Regions from separate parts of the Arthrobacter sp. lap29 genome, predicted to be linked through region 2. Evidence: riboswitches for the same ligand, from Rfam matches in the RefSeq annotation. Region 2 holds a riboswitch; the other holds the start of a gene.

Region 1 (4,418 bases), on a different contig from region 2:
CCACCGGCGGCACCTTGATTGAGGCGTTCAAGTTCCTCTTTGACCGCGGCGCCGCGGACATCACCTGCATCTGCCTGCTCGCAGCGCCGGAAGGTCTGGCGAAGCTGGAAGCCGCTCATGGCGGGCGTGACAACGTCCACGTTGTGCTTGCATCCATTGATGAGGGTCTCGATGAGAACTCCTACATTGTGCCGGGCTTGGGCGACGCCGGCGACCGCCTCTACGGCGTGGTGGACTAACTCTCGCCGTTAGCATGCGGCTCACGGCTGTGTGAGAGGACGGGCTGGAGGGACACTAGCGGGATTTTAGCGGTGTCCAGCCCACAGGGCGCGGGCCAGTGATGGCCGCACGTTCTTTGTCTGCGGCTGCGGACCAGCCCTGCGCTAGACATGAGCCCGGTGCGCCCACGGGCCCGCGCGCTACCCGGAATCCCACATCCTCAAGGACCGCATCCGGGGCGCTGCCCCGGCGGACCGAGGCCCGGGCACTCCACGGCGGATCATCCCAACCGGCGCCGCGCAGGCTCCTGTACTCGCCGTAGCGGGCCGTGTCCGCGTAGTCCCAGCACCACTCCCAAGCGTTGCCGATCATGTCAAACAGGCCGTAGTTATTGGGTTTTTTGCCGGCGACTGGTTGCGGCCCCTCAACCGCGTCCAGGGCAGTCCACGCAATCTGGGCCAACTCGCCGTACACCGCGGAGAGCGTCCCGCCACGCGCGGCCCACTCCCATTCCGCCTCGGTGGGCAGGCGGTATCCTTGTGCTGCCACGTCCCACTCGACGCTGCGCCCGCAGATTTCATAGGCCGGGGTGAAGCCGTCTTGCACCGAGGCTGCATTGCAAAAGTCCACGGCCTGAAACCAGGTGAGCCCATGCTGTGGAAGCCCGACGGCGGTTGACGGGGTCCCGCTATGCTCCATCACCTTGTGCCACTGGGCTTGGGTGATCTGCGTGCGGCCCAGAGTGAAGGGCGCCAGGGCCACCTCGCGGTGTGTCCCGGAGCGGGCATTACGTAAGGTGATGGTGCCGCCAGGAATCTCCAGCGTGTGCAGGATTAGTACCAGCCCACGGATTCGGAGTGGCCCCAAGCGCCGCAGGGTGAACCGTACCGGTCCTGGATGTAGCCCATTCCCCAGCGAATCTGAGTTTCATAATTTGTGGACCAATCACTTCCTGCGCTGTCCATCTTGTTGGCAGGCAGCGACTGCGCGATCCCAAAGGCACCGCTGGAGGCGTTTTCGGCGGAGGTGAGCCATTCGGACTCGCGCTGCCACAACTGGCTCAGGCAGCTCATCTGATCTGCTCCCCAGCCGAAGGATGCCAGCTGGGTTGAGGCGAAGGCCCGAGCTGCAGCGGGGTCATCCACGGCGCCGGCACGGGCTGGCGGGGCGGGTGTCTCTTTCGCCACCGGCTTGACCGCTTCCGCTTCGGCTTTGACAGCGGCGGCGATAGGGCCGGACGTGGGGGAGGGCTTTGAGCTGACAGTGATTCCGGAGAAGCTGATAGCTGCGTCGGTAGGAGCGGAGATGGCAGGGGCGCCCTGATCTACGGTTGACGCCAAGCTGCCAATGGAGCTCGCCGCGGCATCATCACTAGATGAATGCGAGGCCACCGAGCCTGCCGCAACAAGTACACCTACGAGCGATGCGGCTGCCACGCACTTGGTGGCAGTGGCGAAGGCCGAGGTGCGCAGGACCGAGGGGCGGCGGCGGCTGGCAGGCTCGGCGCGGCGACGGCCGCGCTGGGGGGTTGAAGACATGGAGGAGCCTCTCTACGCCTGCGAGGTGAGCTGTCGGGAACGGACTAGAGAATCCGGCCGTGCAATGGTCCGTGGCAGCTTTCACTGCTCATAATCGGCTGTTATTGCACTGGCTTAACCCCAAGGGCTTCCAAGTGAGGAAGGCCCGCAAATAATGGGTCCCCCGTCTCTGCCATGGAGAAGTTGGGAAATGGGCGGGGGCAGAGCTCGGCGATCCGTCCATTGATGCCAAGAGCCGATGGTGGCTCAGCGGGCACTTCTGCCAGCGTAACCGAACCGGAACCCTATGTCACATTATGGTAACGACCTTTGTAGCGGGTGAGCCACGTAATATTTACTTAGCAATGCTAAGGATCTAGAGTTGCAAGGAGGATATATGAAACTAGTTTCTAACTAGGCAGATTTGCAATGAGGTAGATGAGCACTGATGGCTAAGACTTCCCAGCACAATACCGCCCCTGACGGCACCATTTTGGACCACACCCCTGATACTGGCCCCTTAGCCGCGGAACTGCGCGTGGCAGTAATGCGTACTTCGAGGCGGATCCGGGCTGAGGCAGCCACCGGGGAACTTAGCCCCGGGCGCTATTCGGTACTTGCCGGACTCATGGGTGCGCCCCGCACTGTGGGAGAACTGGCCGCCCGGGAACAGATTGCGGCCCCGTCCATGACAAGGATCGTCAACGATCTGGTGGTGGCCGGTTTTGTGAGCCGTGGGGAAAACCCGCTGGACAAACGTCAGGTACGTATTAGTATCACCAGCCTTGGAAGTGCGGCCCTGCTGCAGGCACGGTCCATGCGGACTGCGTGGCTGGCGCAGCGGCTAGCGGCGCTTACTCCCGCACAGCAGGCCACGCTCCATGAGGCCTCAATGATTCTGCAAGCTATGAGCGCACCAGAGATGGGCATGCAAGAGGTGAAAGCCTAGATGAACTCCATGTTCCGCGCCCTGAAAGTGCATAACTATAGGCTCTGGGTAACAGGGGCTTTGGTGTCCAATATTGGTACGTGGATGCAGCGTGTTGCCCAAGACTGGTTGGTTCTGACCGTTTTGACCCACAATTCCGGAACGGCTGCCGGCATCACTACGGGCCTACAGTTCCTGCCCATTGTCTTCCTTGGTCCCTACGCCGGGCTGCTCGGTGACCGGGTGAACAAGCGCAAGTTGCTGCTCATCACACAGACAGCCATGGGACTTTGTGCGTTTTTGTTGGGAATGTTGGTTGTTACGGGGGCTGTACAACTGTGGCATGTATATGTACTGGCACTTCTTCTGGGTGTGGCCAGTGCCTTTGACGCACCGTCACGTCAGGCCTTCGTCTCTGAGGTAGTTGGAAAGGACGACATACCCAACGCAGTTGCGCTGAACAGTGCCTCCTTCAACTTAGCTCGGCTGGCAGGCCCCGGCGTTGCCGGTCTGGTCATTGCCCTGGTGGGCACGGGCCCCGCCTTTCTTATCAATGCCGCCAGCTTTGCCGCCGTCATCTTTTCCTTGTGGCGGATGCGTACCGCAGAACTTGTCCCCGCGGTACATGTGCCCCGAGCCAAGGGGCAGATCCGCGAAGGACTGGTCTATATTCGGCAGCGGCCAGATCTTCTGATGATCATGGTCCTAGTATTTTTGGTGGGCACCTTTGGCATGAATTTCCAGATCACCAACGCACTCATGGCCACCACCGTGTTCCACTTGGGACCAGGGGAGTACGGGTTGCTCGGCTCCGTCATGGCGATTGGCACGCTGGGTGCGGCCTTACTGGCGGCCCGGCGAAAGAACATGCGCATGATGTACATAGTTGGCGGTGCTTTGGCCTTCGGTGTCACAGTGGGCATAGCTGCCCTGATGCCGAGCTACGTCCTGTACGCGCTGGCTCTAATCCTCGTGGGGCTGGCCTCATTAACATTCATGAACGCTTGCAACACCACCGTGCAATTGACCACCGATTCTGCCATGCGGGGCCGGGTGCTTGCTGTGTACATGGTGGTCCTTCAAGGTGGGACACCCATTGGGGCACCACTTGTTGGTTGGATTGCCACCGAGTTTGGGGCCCGGTGGTCACTGGGGATGGGGGCCGTTGTGGCGTTCGTGGCGGGCCTGGCCGCACTGTTCTTGATGAACAGGCGCAATAATGTGCGGCTGCGGGATCAATTCAAGAGTTTGCGGCCTGCGTGGATGGTGCGGGGACTGCGCCACACGGCGGGATAGCCAGAGCAATCGGCAATCAGCAATCAGCCGGAGCAATCAGCGAGCAGCAAAAGTAAACAGTGAGCGCCCGGGGTCCTCTAAGTAAACATCTGTTTACCTAGCGTGAAAATCTGGGAGAAAGCTGGGCGGACCGGCCAACTTGCCGAGGGCATCTTAGCCATGCTTTTGAACGCGCTGAATAAATTTATACGAATGAGCATATTGTTCGAACTTATTGATCTCAAAGCACTCAATAATGTTATTTTCTTTGACGCAAAGCGTCATATGGCCACAAAGTGAGAGCAAAGCAACAGTATCGGCTTGATCACAAATTAGAGCACAATCTCACATCGTGGACACTTTGGGGCTATGTTACTTGCAAGTTCCCTTTGTTACGTAGGACACTGGCAAGTGTGAACACCCACTCAGTAAATTCTGCAGCCGCAGCAACTGCCCGCCTCGGATCGACCGGACGGTTT
Region 2 (4,418 bases):
GCGCTTGTTCGACTTGCTAGGCCACCCCAAGGAATCGCCGTACGGAAACCCCATTCCGGGGTTGGAAGAGCTAGGTGGCGAAGTGGCGCCCTTATTTGCTGCCGGATTGGTCACACTCGTTGCTGCCATGGCCGCCTATGCTCCCGAACAGGAAGTGATCATCCACCGGCTGTCCGAAAGGATACAGGTGGAGCCCGAGCTCCTGCTCCAATTGGATGAGGGTGGGCTGCGCCCAGGGGCCCGTATCTCCCTAGCCCAGGTGGGCGAGTACATCTCCGTACGGGTTCCCGGCATTGAAGGCGCCTTGGAATTGCCGCCAGAAGTGGCATCCCACGTGTTCGTCTCCATGGGTTAAGAGATTTTTGACACGGCATTTTCAATAGAACAGGTAACGGAATTGTTACGTTTACCGCTTGTGCCGTATAGTATTTATCTGACGCCGTAATCAAAGCGTTACCGTTCTGCGACACCGAACCTTGCCTTCGCAGCCCGGCCAGTAATCATTTAGGCAAGGGCGGGGGAACCACTTTTGACGGCCCAATAGGCCGTCTTGGGGTGAAGTCCACACTCGAATGCAATACCCGCAACAACCCTGACGCAGCATCCTGTTGGACTGCGCCATGGCTATGCGTGTGCCTAAGGGCGTAGGCCGGATCGAAAGTTACACTCTCTGATCCGAATCCGACAGCTAACTTCGCAGGTGCTTTATGTAGAGAGGTTTTTAGTGTCAGAGGTTAAACAGCGGGGACGCCGTCGCGCGTCATCGCAGGCAACTCATGAGCTCATGTCAGTGCCCGGGAGCCGACGTGAACTGATTGCCGCAGAGCGGGCAGCTGCCCCTTCAGGAATTTCAGTAGCCCAGCTGCTGCGTGCCGGAGCCTCCAGCGGCGCCGGCCAGAAAATGGGTGTTGCCATGGCAGCCACAGGCCTGGTCCTGGCTGTCACGCTTCCCTCAGCCCAAGGTGCGGATGAATTCCCCATGGATGCTGCAGCCGCGGTTTCACTGGAGAGTCCAGTCACAGCCGGCGCTCAGATCCCCATTACTTTTGCTACTCCGGACATTGCCAGCGCCCTGAATCCCGATGGTCAACTGAAGGAAACGCTGAAGGTCAACGCCTCCAACGTGGCCCCTCAGGCGGCCAAGGGAACCCTCTCAGCGCCCCTGAAGCACATTGAGACCACCTCACCCTTCGGAAACCGCATCAGCCCCATCACCGGCCAAATCGGTGAACAGCACACTGGTCAGGACTTTGCCGCCCCGTGCTCCTCCGACGTTTTTGTTGCCGCAGGCGGCGTAGTGACGTTCGCTGGCTGGCACAATTACGGCGGCGGCAACAGGGTTGTTGTGAACCACGGTAACGGTCTGTCCACTTCCTACAACCACATGAGCAGCCTCGGCGTCAAGGTGGGGCAGAAGCTTGAGCGCGGAGACCAGGTAGGCCTCAGCGGAACAACGGGCGCCTCCACAGGCTGCCACCTCCACTTTGAAGTCATTATTGACGATGAAGTTGTCGATCCCATGGGTTGGCTCTAACTCCTCCACAGGCCCTTTTAGTTACGACTTAGTCACAGGACCGTGACCTGAACGTGACATTGGGAAAAATCTGTTGTACCGTCGTAATCGCGCCAACTTTGAATCAAGTCGGCGTCCATGAGTTGATTGCCTAGCTCTGCCACTACTCATGGTCCGTTCGTATCAATCGTCTGGCAGGGGCGGGGGAACCAATAATCGGGATTCGCGTTATTTTTGCGAAACCCTAGGGGTGAAGCCGCGAAGCGTTCAAACACTGAATAGGAAGAAATTCCTTACGTGCGCCAACGTGGAGCGGCCGGGTGACTCCCATCCGAATCCGACAGCTTACCTCGCAGGCTTTGGGAGAGGAATCCTTCTTGGCTTCAAACACTGCCCTTGGGCGCCACCGCGCCGAGGTTGTTAAGACCAGTCCGATCTCCACCCTCACGAAAGCCGTCAGTTTCAATGTCGGTGGGGTTGGTCGTCAGGCCGCTGTAATCGCAGCAGCGTCAGGATTGGTACTGACTTCAGGTATCGCCGCAAACGCTGCAACTCCCACCGTGGAGCGCGCTTCCGACGGTGCTACCACGCTGAACCTGAACACGGAACTTGCTTCCGCGATCACGGCAGCATCCACGGTGAAGATTTCCTTCGCCACCCCCGCTATCACCTCCACCCCGGCTCCTGTAGTAGTTGAAGAGCCGGCAGTTGTAGAGGCCCAGTCCAGCGAAGTTGAAGCAGTAGCAGCACCTGCAGTAGCAGAAGCAGCAACAGCAGCAGCAGCTCCGACGCTTACCGTTGCTAGCCCTGAGCCGGAAGCTCCCAAGGTAGTAGCCAATAGCGGAGTCGGCTCAATCATTGCCAGCGCTGCCTTGGCTCAGCTTGGTGTGGTTCAGGACTGCACCGCGCTGGTCCGCAACGCTCTGTCTGCTGCAGGGATTTCCTGGGTAGGCTGGCCTGGTGACTACCTGAACAAGGGCCGGCTAGTATCCCAGGGCGAAGCCCAGCCCGGCGACTTGATTTACTATGCAGATGGTGGCGTGGGCCTGGCCCACATTGCTGTTTACATTGGCAACGGCCAGGCAGTTCACGGCGGTTACATGGGAAACACCCAGATCGCCGGAGCCAGCATACCGGGAGCCTCGGCACCGGTCTTCATTGCAGTGGGTCACTAAGTAGTACCAGCTTTCGTGCTCAAAGCCCCGTCATTCGACGGGGCTTTGGCATTTAATCCCTCGTCTATCCGGGGAGTACCCGCGGTCCCTGAATATTCGAGCGCTGTGAGCATCCGGCTACCTGGGAAGTATTCCGCGCGTCTAAGCCGGGAGTATGCGATGAACAGTGAGCTCCTGATCCGGCACGTCTAGAGCGTCCGGACCGGCACCCTCCGGACCGGCACCCTCAGCGTCGGCGCCGTGTGCACCCACCCCATCCCTGCCTTGGGCATCCTCGGCGGGTCCGCCATGGTGGATGGAGGTGGCCAGCGGAATTTCCTTGACGAACATTAACAGGATTCCGGCCAGCACAAGTAGCGGCACCATGTAAACATAGATGGGTGTCAGCGCGTCACTGTAGGAGCCGATCACCACGGTGCGCAATTGCTCAGGCAGCGCCCGTACTATAGCCGGTGTCAGAGAGTTGATGCCGGTGCTACCGCTGCCGCCGGACGCGCCAGCCGGGATACGCTCTGTCAGCAGTGTTGCCAGCCTGTGAGCAAAGAGGCTCCCCACCACGGCAGAACCCAGCGAAGCGCCGATCTGGCGGAAGTAGTTGTTGGATGCGGTGGCCATGCCAACCTGCGAGTTGGGGAACTGGTTTTGCACAATCAACACCAGAATCTGCATTGAGGTGCCCAGTCCAATTCCCATAAGGGCCAGGTAGCAGCAGATCAACCAGACCTCCATGGTGGCGGACATGGTGGAGAGCAGTACCAAGGCAATAGCCACAATGAACATGCCCGCAACAGGGAGCCACTTGTACCGCCCGGTGCGGCTGACGATCTGCCCCGACAGGATCGAGGTGACCAGCAAGCCAGCCATCATGGGGATCATGAGGAAGCCTGCCTGGGTGGCATTGGCTCCCGTGACCATCTGCAAGAACGTGGGCATGTAGGCCAGTGTGCCGAACATGGCAATTCCGGTGATGAGCCCGGCCGCCGTCGTTAGGTTAAAGTTGCGGTCCTTGAAGAGGTGCAGTGACATGATGGGATGCTCAGCCCTGCTCTCCACCCAGACGAACAGGCAGGCGGCAAGTACCGTGCCTGCACTCATACCAATGATCTGCGGGGAACCCCAGCTGTACTTGGTGCCGCCCCACGTACTGACCAGTACCAGAAGCGTGGAGGTGATGCCAAGAAGTGCCATGCCAGCCACATCCACACGGACCTTAACCTTTGGATGGGCCGGCAGTCGCAGGAAGAAGATGGCGCAGACAATGGCGAGCAAGCCCAGCGGGATGTTCATCCACAGGCCCCACCGCCAGCCGATCCCGTCGGTGAACCAGCCACCCAGCAGCGGCCCGGCCACCGAGGATAGGGCAAACACGCCACCTAGGATACCCATGTACCGGCCACGTTCACGGGCGGGAACAACATCGGCAATGATGGCTTGAGAGAGCAGCATCAAACCGCCGCCACCGAGGCCCTGAACACCGCGGCCTATGATCAGCCACGTCATGTCAGGTGCCAGACCGCCCACGATCGAACCGAGAATGAACACTGAGATGGCCCCAATGAAGAGGCCTTTACGGCCCATGAGATCGCCCAGTTTGCCGTAAATGGGAAGCATGATGGTGGAGGCCAAAATGTAGATCGTGATGACCCACAGCATCTCGTTGACGCCATTGAGCTCGCCAACAATGGTGGGAAGCGCCGTGCTGAAAATTGTTTGGTCAAGGGAGGCCAACA

Evidence for each region. A riboswitch is a leader RNA that binds a small molecule or an ion and turns the genes downstream of it on or off. The one in region 2 is predicted to bind cyclic di-AMP.
Region 1: linked by a shared signal. The riboswitch ahead of RY113_RS07335 (transglycosylase) and the one ahead of RY113_RS09300 (NlpC/P60 family protein) in region 2 are both predicted to bind cyclic di-AMP.

What each region holds. Positions count from the first base shown of each region.
Region 1 is NZ_JAUCEK010000003.1:391,203-395,620, forward strand. Features, by position in the region: gene upp (uracil phosphoribosyltransferase) at 1-239, shown strand, start outside; gene RY113_RS07330 (SUMF1/EgtB/PvdO family nonheme iron enzyme) at 295-1,086, opposite strand; gene RY113_RS07335 (transglycosylase) at 1,053-1,757, opposite strand; cyclic di-AMP (ydaO/yuaA leader) riboswitch at 1,761-1,964, opposite strand; gene RY113_RS07340 (MarR family winged helix-turn-helix transcriptional regulator) at 2,185-2,685, shown strand; gene RY113_RS07345 (MFS transporter) at 2,686-3,960, shown strand.
Region 2 is NZ_JAUCEK010000004.1:367,287-371,704, reverse strand. Features, by position in the region: gene RY113_RS09310 (metal-dependent transcriptional regulator) at 1-355, shown strand, start outside; cyclic di-AMP (ydaO/yuaA leader) riboswitch at 458-719, shown strand; gene RY113_RS09305 (M23 family metallopeptidase) at 725-1,534, shown strand; cyclic di-AMP (ydaO/yuaA leader) riboswitch at 1,685-1,886, shown strand; gene RY113_RS09300 (NlpC/P60 family protein) at 1,891-2,688, shown strand; gene RY113_RS09295 (MDR family MFS transporter) at 2,830-4,418, opposite strand, start outside.